Regions from separate parts of the Kluyvera sp. STS39-E genome, predicted to be linked through region 3. Evidence: predicted binding sites of a transcription regulator. Region 3 holds the regulator's gene; each other region holds the start of a gene.

Region 1 (3,035 bases), on a different contig from region 3:
TGGCCAGTACCAGCATGACGTCAGTCAGACTCAGCTGGCGCGTAAGCTAGATGCGGTGGTGGAAGACTGCGTAAACGCCGTCGGGGTAGACCTGAATACCGCTTCCGTCGCGCTGCTGACCCGTGTGGCGGGTTTAACGCGGATGATGGCGCAGAACATTGTTGCCTGGCGCGATGAGAACGGTCAGTTCCAAAACCGCCAACAGCTGCTGAAAGTCAGCCGTCTGGGGCCAAAAGCGTTTGAGCAGTGCGCGGGCTTCCTGCGTATCAATCACGGCGATAACCCGCTGGATGCTTCAACCGTTCACCCAGAAGCCTATCCGATTGTCGAACGTATTCTTGCGGCGACCCAGCAGGCGCTGAAGGACCTGATGGGCAACAGCAGCGAGCTACGCAGCCTGAAAGCATCCGAATTTACCGACGAACGCTTTGGCGTACCGACCGTTACCGACATCATCAAAGAGTTGGAAAAACCTGGCCGCGATCCGCGTCCTGAGTTTAAAACCGCGAAGTTCGCTGATGGCGTGGAAACCATGAACGACCTGCTGCCGGGGATGATCCTCGAAGGTGCGGTGACCAACGTCACCAACTTTGGTGCCTTTGTGGATATTGGTGTGCATCAGGATGGTCTGGTCCACATCTCGTCGCTGGCGGATAAGTTCGTCGAAGATCCACACACGGTGGTGAAAGCAGGCGATATCGTCAAAGTGAAGGTACTGGAAGTGGATCTGCAGCGTAAGCGTATTGCGCTGACCATGCGCTTGGACGAACAACCGGGTGAAACTAACTCCCGCCGTGGCGCCGGTGGCGATCGCAATCAGGGCGGCAATCGCCCGGCGGCGAAGGCTGCGAAACCACGCGGTCGTGAAGCGCAGCCTTCAGGCAATAGCGCCATGATGGACGCGCTGGCAGCTGCAATGGGTAAAAAACGCTAATCATAACGCCGGGCTTACCGCCCGGTTTTTCCCTGTAGGCCGGATAAGGCGTTTACGCCGCCATCCGGCAATCCAGCGCTAATCTCTGCCTGATGGCGCTACGCTTATCAGGCCTACATTCTTACATTTGGAATAGCGCGCGCCTCAGCCATTATTATTTTATTATCAGCATTTAATAATAAGCCCCATCGCGATTTATTTTATTAACCAATGAAACCTTAATTAAACATTAAGTGATGTAAATAATATTTAATTCATTTAACGCTACAAACTATTGCTTGAGTCATATCAAAAAAAGTGCAAATTTCCGTCGAAATCCCTTCCAATCGCATGTTATGTATTGATGATAAAAACCATTCTCATTATCATTATTTCCCGTAGGTCTTAACTCTTCATTTATTGACGATATCCCTGCCGCTGCCCACAGCGCACGGCGTTATCTCCTTTGTTCAGCCAGCTGATACACAAGTAGGTTATATGCAATTTACACCTGATACTGCGTGGAAGATTGTTGGTTTCTCCCGCGAAATTAGCCCAGCTTACCGTCAGAAACTGCTCTCTTTGGGGATGCTGCCGGGTTCATCATTTAACGTGGTTCGCGTGGCTCCGCTCGGTGATCCTATTCATATCGAAACCCGTCGCGTTAGCTTGGTGCTGCGTAAAAAAGATCTCGCGCTAATTGAATTAGAAATCCTTGCACAATAACTCCAGCCTGGTACTAAGAGTCTGAAATATGAAAAAATTAACCATTGGTTTAATTGGCAATCCTAATTCCGGCAAAACAACCTTATTCAATCAGTTAACCGGTGCGCGCCAGCGCGTGGGAAACTGGGCCGGGGTCACCGTTGAACGTAAAGAAGGGGCGTTCTCCACCACCGATAATCAAGTTACGCTGGTCGACTTACCGGGCACTTATTCACTCACCACCATCTCCTCGCAAACGTCGCTGGATGAGCAGATTGCCTGTCACTACATTCTCAGCGGCGATGCCGATCTGCTGATTAACGTCGTCGACGCATCCAACCTCGAACGTAACCTCTACCTGACGCTGCAGCTTCTGGAGCTAGGCATCCCGTGCATCGTCGCACTGAATATGCTCGATATTGCCGAAAAGCAACAAATCCGCATCGACGTTGACGCCCTCGCAGCCCGCTTGGGCTGCCCGGTTGTGCCGCTGGTTTCGACCCGTGGGCGCGGCATTGAAGCGTTGAAACTGGCGATTGACCGTCACCAAGCCAATCAGCCGCTGGAGCTGGTGCACTACCCGCAGCCGCTGATTCGAGAAGCCAATATTCTGGCCGGTGAAATGGCACAGGATATGCCGATGCGTCAACGCCAATGGCTGGGCATGCAGATGCTGGAAGGGGATATTTATAGCCGCGCCTTTGCCGGCGACGCCGCACACAAGCTGGAGATTTCACTCGCTAACCTGAGTGATGAAATGGACGATCCCGCGTTGTATATCGCCGATGCTCGCTACCAAAGCATCGCGGCTATCTGTGACGCGGTCAGCAACACCTTAACCGCCGAACCAAGCCGTTTTACCACTGCGGTGGACAAAATCATCCTCAACCGCGTGCTGGGCCTGCCGATCTTCCTGTTCGTCATGTACCTGATGTTCTTACTGGCGATCAACATTGGCGGCGCGCTGCAGCCTATCTTTGATGGCGGTTCAGTCGCTATCTTTATCCACGGTATTCAGTGGATAGGCTACACGCTGCACTTCCCTGATTGGCTCACCGTCTTCCTCGCACAGGGTATCGGTGGCGGTATCAACACTGTTCTGCCGCTGGTGCCGCAAATCGGCATGATGTATCTGTTCCTCTCCTTCCTTGAGGATTCTGGCTACATGGCCCGCGCCGCGTTCGTCATGGACCGTCTGATGCAGTCGTTAGGTCTACCGGGCAAATCCTTTGTCCCGCTGATCGTCGGTTTCGGCTGTAACGTACCGTCAGTGATGGGAGCACGTACGCTCGATGCACCACGCGAACGTCTGATGACTATCATGATGGCGCCGTTTATGTCCTGCGGCGCGCGTCTGGCTATTTTCGCCGTCTTCGCCGCAGCCTTCTTCGGACAGGGCGGCGCGCTGGTTGTCTTC
Region 2 (3,035 bases), on a different contig from region 3:
TTTTCTGATTATTTCCATTTTTTGTCCTTAGAGATCAGTGTTTCGCGGCCTGAATTGTCTGATAGAGCGCATCCAGCTGCGGGCGATTCTTCAGCTCGGCATAGATAGGCTGAACCGCCTGCTGGAAGGGTTTGATATCGATATCAAAGAATTCGACGTTAAAGTCCTTCACCGCCTGCTGTTTGGTCTTCTCTATTTCGGCATCCCATGCGGCTTTTTCAAATTCAATAGAGGCCTTGATAGCGTCGTTGACGATGCGTTGCTGCTCTGGCGTTAACTTTTCCAGCGTCAGCGAGCTCATTAGCAGAATGTCGGGAATACGGGTGTGCATATCGTAGGAGTAATAGCGGGCAACTTCGCCGTGACGGGCGATAGTGAGGGCGAATTCGTTGTTTTCAGCGCCGTCCAGAATGCCTTGCTGCAAGGAGGTATAGACTTCGGCCTGGCTCATGGCGATAGGGGAGGCCCCCAGCAGTTTGAGCGTACGGATGGCGGTGTCGCTTTGCATCACGCGGATTTTTTTGCCCTTTAAATCGTCGATGCTGCGTACCGGCGCTTTGCTCATGTAGAAGTTACGCGCGCCAGAATCGTACCAACCGACGCCCACAAAGCCTTGCGCTTGGGTGGACTGATAAACGGGGGTCATTACATCGGGGTTATCCATCACCTTGTAATATTCATCGCGGTCGGCAAACAGGTAGGGAAGGGAGAAAATTCCATACATCGGGGAGAAGCTTTCCATCAGTCCGGAAGATACTTTGGTGATATCCACCACGCCAACCTGGGTGAGTTCAACCAGCTCGCGTTCGCCGCCTAGCTGGCCGTCAGGGAAGTACATTACCTTAATGTCACCCTGGGTCTTCTCCTCGATCTGGTTGCCCAGAAAGCGCAGCGCATCTTTCACCGGCTGGCTGTTTTCCGCATAGGCAAGACGCAGTACGGTCTCGGCATGCAAAAAGGCAGGCAGTGACAGGCAGCAGAGCAGGAGCATTTTGACTGTCCGTAGTAATTTCATATAACCCTCAACGTTTGATAGTTCTGGGGCGAAATTACCTGTTAATACCTATGATGACCTTGCGGTTATTGCCAACAGTTGCGCTAAGGTGGCAAAAAAGGCGTGTTTGCATCTATCGGTGTCAAAATGTGAAATTTTAAGAATTCATCAATTCGGTTAACGAAAAGCGCCCAGATTTTCACGGACATAACAAATCGTTATAACCTTATAAAAACTACGGCATTGATAATCATTTTCAATATCATTTAAATAACTATAATGAACCAACTGATTACGCGGCGTTAACAGGTTTGCCGCCCGACAATAATGGAGATGATTATGAGCTATACCCTGCCATCACTGCCTTATGCGTACGATGCCCTGGAACCGCACTTCGACAAACAGACGATGGAAATCCATCACAGCAAACACCACCAGGCTTACGTCAACAACGCTAACGCAGCGCTGGAAAGCCTGCCGGAGTTCGCTTCTCTGTCTGCAGAAGAACTGATCGCCAAACTGGATCAGCTGCCAGCTGACAAGAAAACCGTTCTGCGTAACAACGCTGGCGGCCACGCTAACCACAGCTTCTTCTGGAAAGGCCTGAAAAAAGGCACCACCCTGCAGGGCGACCTGAAAGCGGCTATCGAGCGCGACTTCGGTTCCGTTGATAACTTCAAAGCTGAATTTGAAAAAGCAGCAGCAACCCGCTTCGGCTCCGGCTGGGCGTGGCTGGTGCTGAAAGGCGACAAACTGGCTGTGGTTTCTACCGCAAACCAGGACTCCCCGCTGATGGGTGAAGCTGTTTCCGGCGCATCGGGTTTCCCAATTGTGGGTCTGGATGTATGGGAACACGCTTACTACCTGAAATTCCAGAACCGCCGCCCGGACTACATCAAAGAGTTCTGGAACATAGTGAACTGGGACGAAGCAGCAGCGCGTTTCGCCGCTAAAAAATAATTTGCATTGCCGGTCTGTAGAAGCGAGTCTGATGGCTCGCTTTTTTTGTATCCGCCTAAGGAGCAGCAGATGCATCATCCGGTTGACGTGTTTATAGGTAAGATTCGCGACTACGACGGTAGCCGCCCGAGCGCAATTGCCAAAGTGCAGGTAGACGGTGAGCTGGAGCTGACCGAACTGGGGCTGTTGGGCGATGAACAGGCCGAGAAGAAAATCCACGGCGGCCCGGATCGTGCGTTATGCCAGTATCCTCGTGAACATTATGCCGAGTGGTCGCGAGAGTTCCCTGAGCAGGCGGCCCTGTTTTGCGCGCCAGCGTTTGGTGAAAACCTGTCAGCCGAGGGGATGACCGAACATAATGTCTTTATTGGCGATATCTACCGCTGGGGCGAGACTTTAATCCAGGTGACCCAGCCACGCTCCCCGTGTTTTAAGCTCAATTTCCATTTCGCGAGCGGCGATATGGCCTCCCTGATGCAAAACAGTGGCAAAACCGGTTGGTTGTATCGGGTGATTGCGCCGGGCAACGTGTCCAGCGATGCCCCCCTTGAGCTGGTGTCACGACTGAGCGATATCTCGGTGCATGAGGCGGGCGTTATCGCTTGGTCGATGCCGTTTGATGATGACCAGTACCACCGTTTGCTGAGCGCGGCGGGGCTGTCGGCAAGTTGGAGTCGAACGATGCAAAAGCGTCGCTTAAGCGGCAAGATTGAAGATAATTCCCGACGTTTGTGGGGTAAGTAGGCCGGATAAGGCATAGCCGCCATCCGGCAATGTGCGCGGCAATGCCTGATGGCGTTACGCTTATCAGGCCTACGGCCGTTAGCCGCATAAAAAATCGGCCTGCATAAGCAGGCCGATGGTTTTTTAGGTTCGCTTATAGAGCGGTAGCCAGAGCGTCAGGCGTAAACCGCCGAGCGGACTGTCGTCGGCTTTGACCCAACCACGGTGCTGTTGAATCGCGCTTTCCACGATTGCCAACCCCAGCCCCGTCCCGCCAGACTCGCGATCGCGCGCTTCGTCGGTGCGGTAGAACGGACGGAAAATTTGCTCTCTGTCGTCCGGGCTGACGCCTGGACCA
Region 3 (3,035 bases):
GAGCGGTATCAGCCTGTATAAAGCAGCCGCGAAATTCAAACTCGGTCCAACTTGGGCTCGCGCAGGTTACATCCAGCCTACCGGTCAAACCCTGCTGGCACCACACTGGAGCTTCATGCCTGGTACCTATCAGGGTGCTGAAGCGGGTGCCAACTTTGATTACGGCGATAATGGTGCTCTGAGCTTCTCCTACATGTGGACCAACGAGTACAAAGCGCCTTGGCACCTGGAGATGGATAACTTCTATCAGAACGATAAGAAGACCAAAGTCGACTACCTGCACTCTATCGGTGCTAAATACGATTTCAAAAATGACCTGGTGCTGGAAGCGGCATTTGGTCAGGCAGAAGGTTATGTTGATCAGTACTTCGCCAAAGCGAGCTACAAATTCGATATTCCTGGCGGCCCATTGACGACCAGCTATCAGTTCTACGGTACTCGTGACAAAGTCACCGACCGCGGCGTAAACGATATTTATGATGGCACCGCGTGGCTGCAAGCACTGACCTTTGGTTACAAGCTTAACGAGGTGTTCGATTTCCGTCTGGAAGGGACTTGGGTTAAAGCTGAAGGCCAGCAGGGTTACTTCCTGCAGCGTATGACGCCAACCTATGCTTCCTCTAACGGTCGTCTGGATATCTGGTGGGATAACCGCTCTGACTTCAACGCCAACGGCGAAAAAGCGGTGTTCTTCGGCGGCATGTATGACCTGAAAAACTGGAATCTCCCTGGTTGGGCAGTGGGCGCGTCTTACGTCTATGCATGGGATGCTAAACCAGCGACCTGGCAGATGAATCCAGACGCGTTCTACAACAAAAACAACACCATCAAAGAATCTGCATATAGCCTTGATGCCATGTACACCGTACAGGAAGGCCGCGCGAAGGGTACGCTCTTCAAACTGCACTTCACTCAGTACGACAACCACTCCGATATCCCAAGCTGGGGCGGCGGTTACGGCAACATCTTCCAGGACGAACGTGACGTGAAATTCATCGTCATCGCACCGTTCACTATTTTCTGATGCATGAGGCGGTAGCGGGAAACCACTACCGCCACTAAGAGGCTCATTGCATGAAAAAATTGATTATTGTCGCCCTGATGGCCGCTGGCCTTAGCGCCTGTGTGCAGTCTCCTGCGCCGCAAGAAGATAGCAAACTGAAAGATGCCTATAGCGCCTGTATCAATACGGCGGAAGGCAGCCCGGAGAAAATCGAGGCCTGCCAGAGCGTATTAAACGTGCTGAAGCAAGAGAAGAAGCACGAGCAGTTCGCGAATCAGGAAAGCGTGCGTGTGTTGGACTACCAGCAGTGCATTCAGGCTAGAAAAATGGGTAATGACCAAGCTGTCGCAAGCAAATGCGATAAAATCTGGCAAGAGATCCGCAGCAACAATACGTCGAACAAGTAACGTTGTCTGCTGAACGAAAAAAACCGCTGCTTGCAGCGGTTTTTTTATGTGGGTAGCTGAAGAAAGGTAAAAAAAAACCAGCACACGGTGGCTGGCTTTTTGACGAGCGGCGAGTCGTTATTTTGCGACGTCGTCGTGAGCGTGTTCATCTTCACGGCAGTCGCCTTCAGCACAGTGACCGTACAGATACAGGCTGTGGTTGGTTAGGCGAATACCATGTTTAGTGGCGATTTCACGCTGGCGAGCTTCAATAGAATCATCGCTGAACTCGATAACTTTACCGCAGTCGAGGCAGATCAGGTGATCGTGGTGATGCTGTTGGGTTAATTCGAAAACGGATTTACCGCCTTCAAAATTATGGCGGGTCACGATGCCAGCATCATCGAACTGGTTAAGTACGCGGTAAACCGTGGCTAAACCGATTTCTTCACCCATGTCGATCAGGCGTTTGTATAAGTCTTCCGCGCTGACATGGTGGTTATGAGGTTCCTGAAGAACTTCCAGAATCTTTAACCGTGGAAGTGTGACTTTCAGGCCAGCCTTCTTTAATGCGGTATTATTGTCAGTCATGCGGAATCTGTCCTGTTGCTTTACGATTAACTTCCATCAGTGAAAGTTTCACAGAGAATGCACCCGAATTAATGCGTCTCATTATAGAATGGCCCTATCAAAATGAAAACAGCAAGGCCCGGGTAAGCTGAGCTTTCAAAAACGAGGCATCATCGACAAACTGGGCGATGAACCTGCGCCAAATCTGATGATATTGTACAGGTATGCGATAAAAAGTTAAAAAAATGTAGCTATTATTTTAATTGCTTTTACCTATTAATGAGGTGCAATTCAATAATTACACCTCATTATCGCAATTAGGCGTTTTTGATCTCATCCAAGTGCAGTTCTTCGGCAACCTGCTTAACCCATTTCTCAACGCGTTCTGCGGTCAACTCTGGTTGGCGATCTTCGTCAATGGCTAGGCCCACGAAGTGATCGTCATCGGCAAGGCCCTTAGACGCTTCAAAATGATAGCCGGCGGTTGGCCAGTGGCCGACGATGGTTGCGCCATGAGGTTCAATAATGTCACGGATGGTACCCAGGGCATCACAGAAATATTCTGCATAGTCTTCCTGGTCGCCACAGCCGAACAACGCAACCAGCTTGCCGTTGAAATCAACTTCTTCCAGCGTTGGGAAGAAATCATCCCAGTCGCACTGTGCTTCACCGTAGTACCACGTTGGAATGCCCAGCAGCAGGATATCGAACGCTTCCAGATCCTCTTTGCTGCTCTTGGCGATGTCATGAACATCAGCGACATCTTTACCAAGCTGTTTTTGAATCATTTTTGCGATATTTTCGGTGTTTCCGGTATCGCTACCGAAGAAGATGCCAACGATTGCCATGAGTAAAATAACCTCTTGAAACTTAATGATATGGTGGTGGCTTAATGCCCACAGATAAGGGCAATCATAGCAGAACAGGTCTAAGTGCGGAAACAGCAATCGTGCCGTACTGCACACTCTGCTACATGAAAGCGTGTTTTGGGGGGATTTTTCAGACTTTCCCCTGTCCGTGCAGCAGCGCGAGCTGATTCATCAACATCTCTTCGATGAGTTCGCTACGGCTCATAT
Region 4 (3,035 bases), on a different contig from region 3:
ATGCCGGAAAAAAGCCATGTGATTACCGAAGCCAGCGCTGACAGCGCCGTTGCAACCAGCAGCGCCAGATGGAGGCCGCCATTCATCATACCTACGCCTAGCGATACGCCCCACATCACCCAGACCAGCACCAGTAAAAGCCGGTCGGCCCTTTTGCGGATTGAGGATAATGAAAACAAATCGCGATGCAGTTCATCGGTATCCCGCAAAGTCGTTATGGTCATAATACCCTCCGCCCGCTGCAGCTACATATATTATTGTTAGCGTTAAGAATTAAGCGTAGGAAGGTTATTTAAGACTAGCCACTACAATGCTAAAAATATATCCAGCATATTAAGTGATACTAAATGATATTTAATTTTTGATTTGAATTAGAAGAGGAATATAAGACTTAAGGGAAATATTGGTTGCCGGAGGGAATAAACGCGAATGGCGCTAAGCGCCATTCGGGATCTTTACTTTTTAGCGACGGTTTCTTCGCCGACCAGGCCAATCTTCAGATAGCCTGCCTGATGTAAGGAGTCCATCACCTTCATCATCGTTTCATAGTCGACGGTTTTGTCAGCACGGAAGAAAACGGTGGTGTCTTTCTTGCCTTCCGTCAGCGCTTCCAGCGCGGTGACCATGTTGTCTTCGGTAATAGGTTCATTGCCGAGGAACATTGATTTATCCGCTTTCACTGACAGATAGACCGGCTTTTCCGGACGCGGCTGTGGCTGACTCGACGACGCCGGCAAATTGACTTTAACATCAACTGTCGCCAGCGGCGCGGCAACCATAAAGATAATCAGCAAAACCAACATAACGTCGATAAACGGCGTTACGTTGATGTCATGCATTTCGCCGGTATCGTCCAGATTTTCATTAAGACGCATAGCCATGGGGCATTAACCTACTCGTAATTTCTGGGCGGTACGAACCGGATGAACGCCACTGGCGCTGAGATCCAGATCGCGGCTCTGCAGCAGCAGCACTTGGGCTGCAACGTCGCTGAGATTCGCTTTAAAGCCGCCGATAAGACGAGCAAAGACGTTATAGATAACCACAGCGGGGATTGCGGCAAACAGGCCAATTGCGGTCGCCAGCAGCGCTTCTGCAATACCTGGGGCCACGACTGCGAGGTTGGTGGTTTGCGTCTGGGCGATACCAATGAAGCTGTTCATGATGCCCCAAACGGTACCGAACAGGCCGACGAACGGGGAGATAGCACCGATGGTTGCCAGGAAGCCATTACCGCGCCCCATATGACGGCCAACCGCCGCGACGCGACGCTCAAGACGGAAACCGGTACGCTCTTTAATACCTTCGTTATCTTCGGAGCCCGCAGAGAGTTCCAACTCGTTCTGCGCTTCGTTGATTAACTGACTGCTCAAGCTGCGGGCATCAAATGCACTCGCCACTTCACTCGCTTGGTTCAGAGAACGTACGTCACCTAACAGCTTTTGTTCGCGCTTGAGGCGGCGCTTATGGGCGAGAAGCTCAGCGCCCTTACTAAAGAAAATAGCCCAGGTGACGACGGATGCCAAAATCAGGCCGATCATGACCACTTTCACCACGATGTCGGCATGTTGATACATACCCCAAACGGAGAGATCCGCCTGCATCAAATTATTACCCACTGTGTATCTCCAGGACATAAATCACAAAATCTGAGCACAATAATATCAAAAAAACGTCGAATTGATAGTAGTTCTCATTAGTATTTGCATATTGACCTAAATCACACTTATTTTCCTTGCGCTTACGCAGTAAAAAAGTTTTCTCCTGCCAATCCAGCAAAATTTTCTGCTGTATACGTAGGAAAGGGTACACCCTGCTAGCAATCGTGTTAGTTTAGACGTCCAGACGTATAAAAACAGGTTTAACAGACATGGCAGATAAGCACCTCGATACCGCGCTGGTTAATGCCGGACGCAGTAAAAAATACACACAAGGTTCGGTAAATAGCGTGATTCAGCGCGCCTCTTCACTGGTCTTCGAGACCGTCGCCGCCAAAAAACACGCCACCCATAACCGCGCCAACGGCGAGCTATTTTATGGTCGTCGCGGCACGCTGACCCACTTCTCTTTGCAAGAAGCGATGTGTGAACTGGAAGGCGGCGCCGGCTGTGCGCTTTTCCCATGTGGTGCGGCGGCGGTCGCCAATACCATTCTGGCGTTTGTTGAACAGGGCGACCACGTGTTGGTCACCAACACGTCCTACGAACCGACGCAGGACTTTTGCACCAAAATTCTCGGCAAGCTGGGCGTCACCACCAGCTGGTTTGACCCGCTTGTCGGCGATGGGATTGCTGCCCTCATTCAGCCCAATACCAAGGTGGTGTTTCTCGAATCACCCGGCTCCATCACCATGGAAGTCCACGATGTTCCGGCAATCGTGGCTGCCGTACGCCGCGTCGCGCCGGATGCCATCATCATGATCGACAATACTTGGGCGGCAGGCATCCTGTTTAAAGCGCTGGATTTCGGCATTGATATCTCCATTCAGGCGGGCACCAAATACCTGATTGGCCACTCTGACGCTATGGTTGGTACAGCGGTGTCGAATGAGCGCTGCTGGCCGCAGTTGCGCGAGAACGCCTACCTGATGGGCCAAATGCTCGATGCCGATACCGCCTATATGACCAGCCGTGGCCTGCGTACGCTCGGCGTGCGTTTACGCCAGCACCATGAAAGCAGCCTCAAAGTGGCCGAGTGGCTGGCACAACAACCGCAGGTCGAGCGCGTTAACCATCCCGCTCTACCGGGAAGCAAAGGGCATGAATTCTGGAAACGTGACTTTACCGGCAGCAGCGGCCTGTTCTCTTTCGTGCTGAAAAAACACCTGAGCCCCGATGAGCTGGCAAACTACCTCGATAATTTCTCGCTGTTCAGCATGGCCTATTCGTGGGGAGGCTTTGAATCACTGATTCTGGCCAACCAACCCGAGGAGTTGGCAAGCATTCGTCCGGACGGCAAAATTGATTTCAGCGGCACGTTAATTCGCGTCCATATCGGTTTAGAAGACGTTAACGATCTGATTGACGATTTAGCGG

The links. The regulator Fur, encoded in region 3, represses iron uptake genes when iron is present. The targets are predictions, from matches to a motif close to ATAATAATGAGAACNACTATCAA.
Region 1: the regulator Fur is predicted to act here: its motif matches at 1,281-1,303, upstream of feoA (ferrous iron transporter A).
Region 2: the regulator Fur is predicted to act here: its motif matches at 1,238-1,260, upstream of sodA (superoxide dismutase [Mn]).
Region 4: the regulator Fur is predicted to act here: its motif matches at 1,681-1,703, upstream of exbB (tol-pal system-associated acyl-CoA thioesterase).

What each region holds. Positions count from the first base shown of each region.
Region 1 covers NZ_JBFQGA010000005.1:67,103-70,137, forward strand. Annotated here, with positions in the region: gene AB4K05_RS12080 (Tex family protein) at 1-934, shown strand, start outside; gene feoA (ferrous iron transporter A) at 1,412-1,639, shown strand; gene feoB (Fe(2+) transporter permease subunit FeoB) at 1,668-3,035, shown strand, end outside.
Region 2 covers NZ_JBFQGA010000011.1:61,125-64,159, forward strand. Annotated here, with positions in the region: gene AB4K05_RS21315 (TRAP transporter small permease) at 1-18, opposite strand, end outside; gene AB4K05_RS21320 (TRAP transporter substrate-binding protein) at 35-991, opposite strand; gene sodA (superoxide dismutase [Mn]) at 1,334-1,954, shown strand; gene yiiM (6-hydroxyaminopurine reductase) at 2,024-2,698, shown strand; gene cpxA (envelope stress sensor histidine kinase CpxA) at 2,822-3,035, opposite strand, start outside.
Region 3 covers NZ_JBFQGA010000002.1:232,703-235,737, reverse strand. Annotated here, with positions in the region: gene chiP (chitoporin) at 1-1,024, shown strand, start outside; gene chiQ (ChiQ/YbfN family lipoprotein) at 1,075-1,410, shown strand; gene fur (ferric iron uptake transcriptional regulator) at 1,528-1,980, opposite strand; gene fldA (flavodoxin FldA) at 2,277-2,807, opposite strand; gene ybfE (LexA regulated protein) at 2,959-3,035, opposite strand, start outside.
Region 4 covers NZ_JBFQGA010000001.1:247,127-250,161, reverse strand. Annotated here, with positions in the region: gene AB4K05_RS01180 (methyl-accepting chemotaxis protein) at 1-224, opposite strand, end outside; gene exbD (TonB system transport protein ExbD) at 456-881, opposite strand; gene exbB (tol-pal system-associated acyl-CoA thioesterase) at 888-1,619, opposite strand; gene metC (cystathionine beta-lyase) at 1,871-3,035, shown strand, end outside.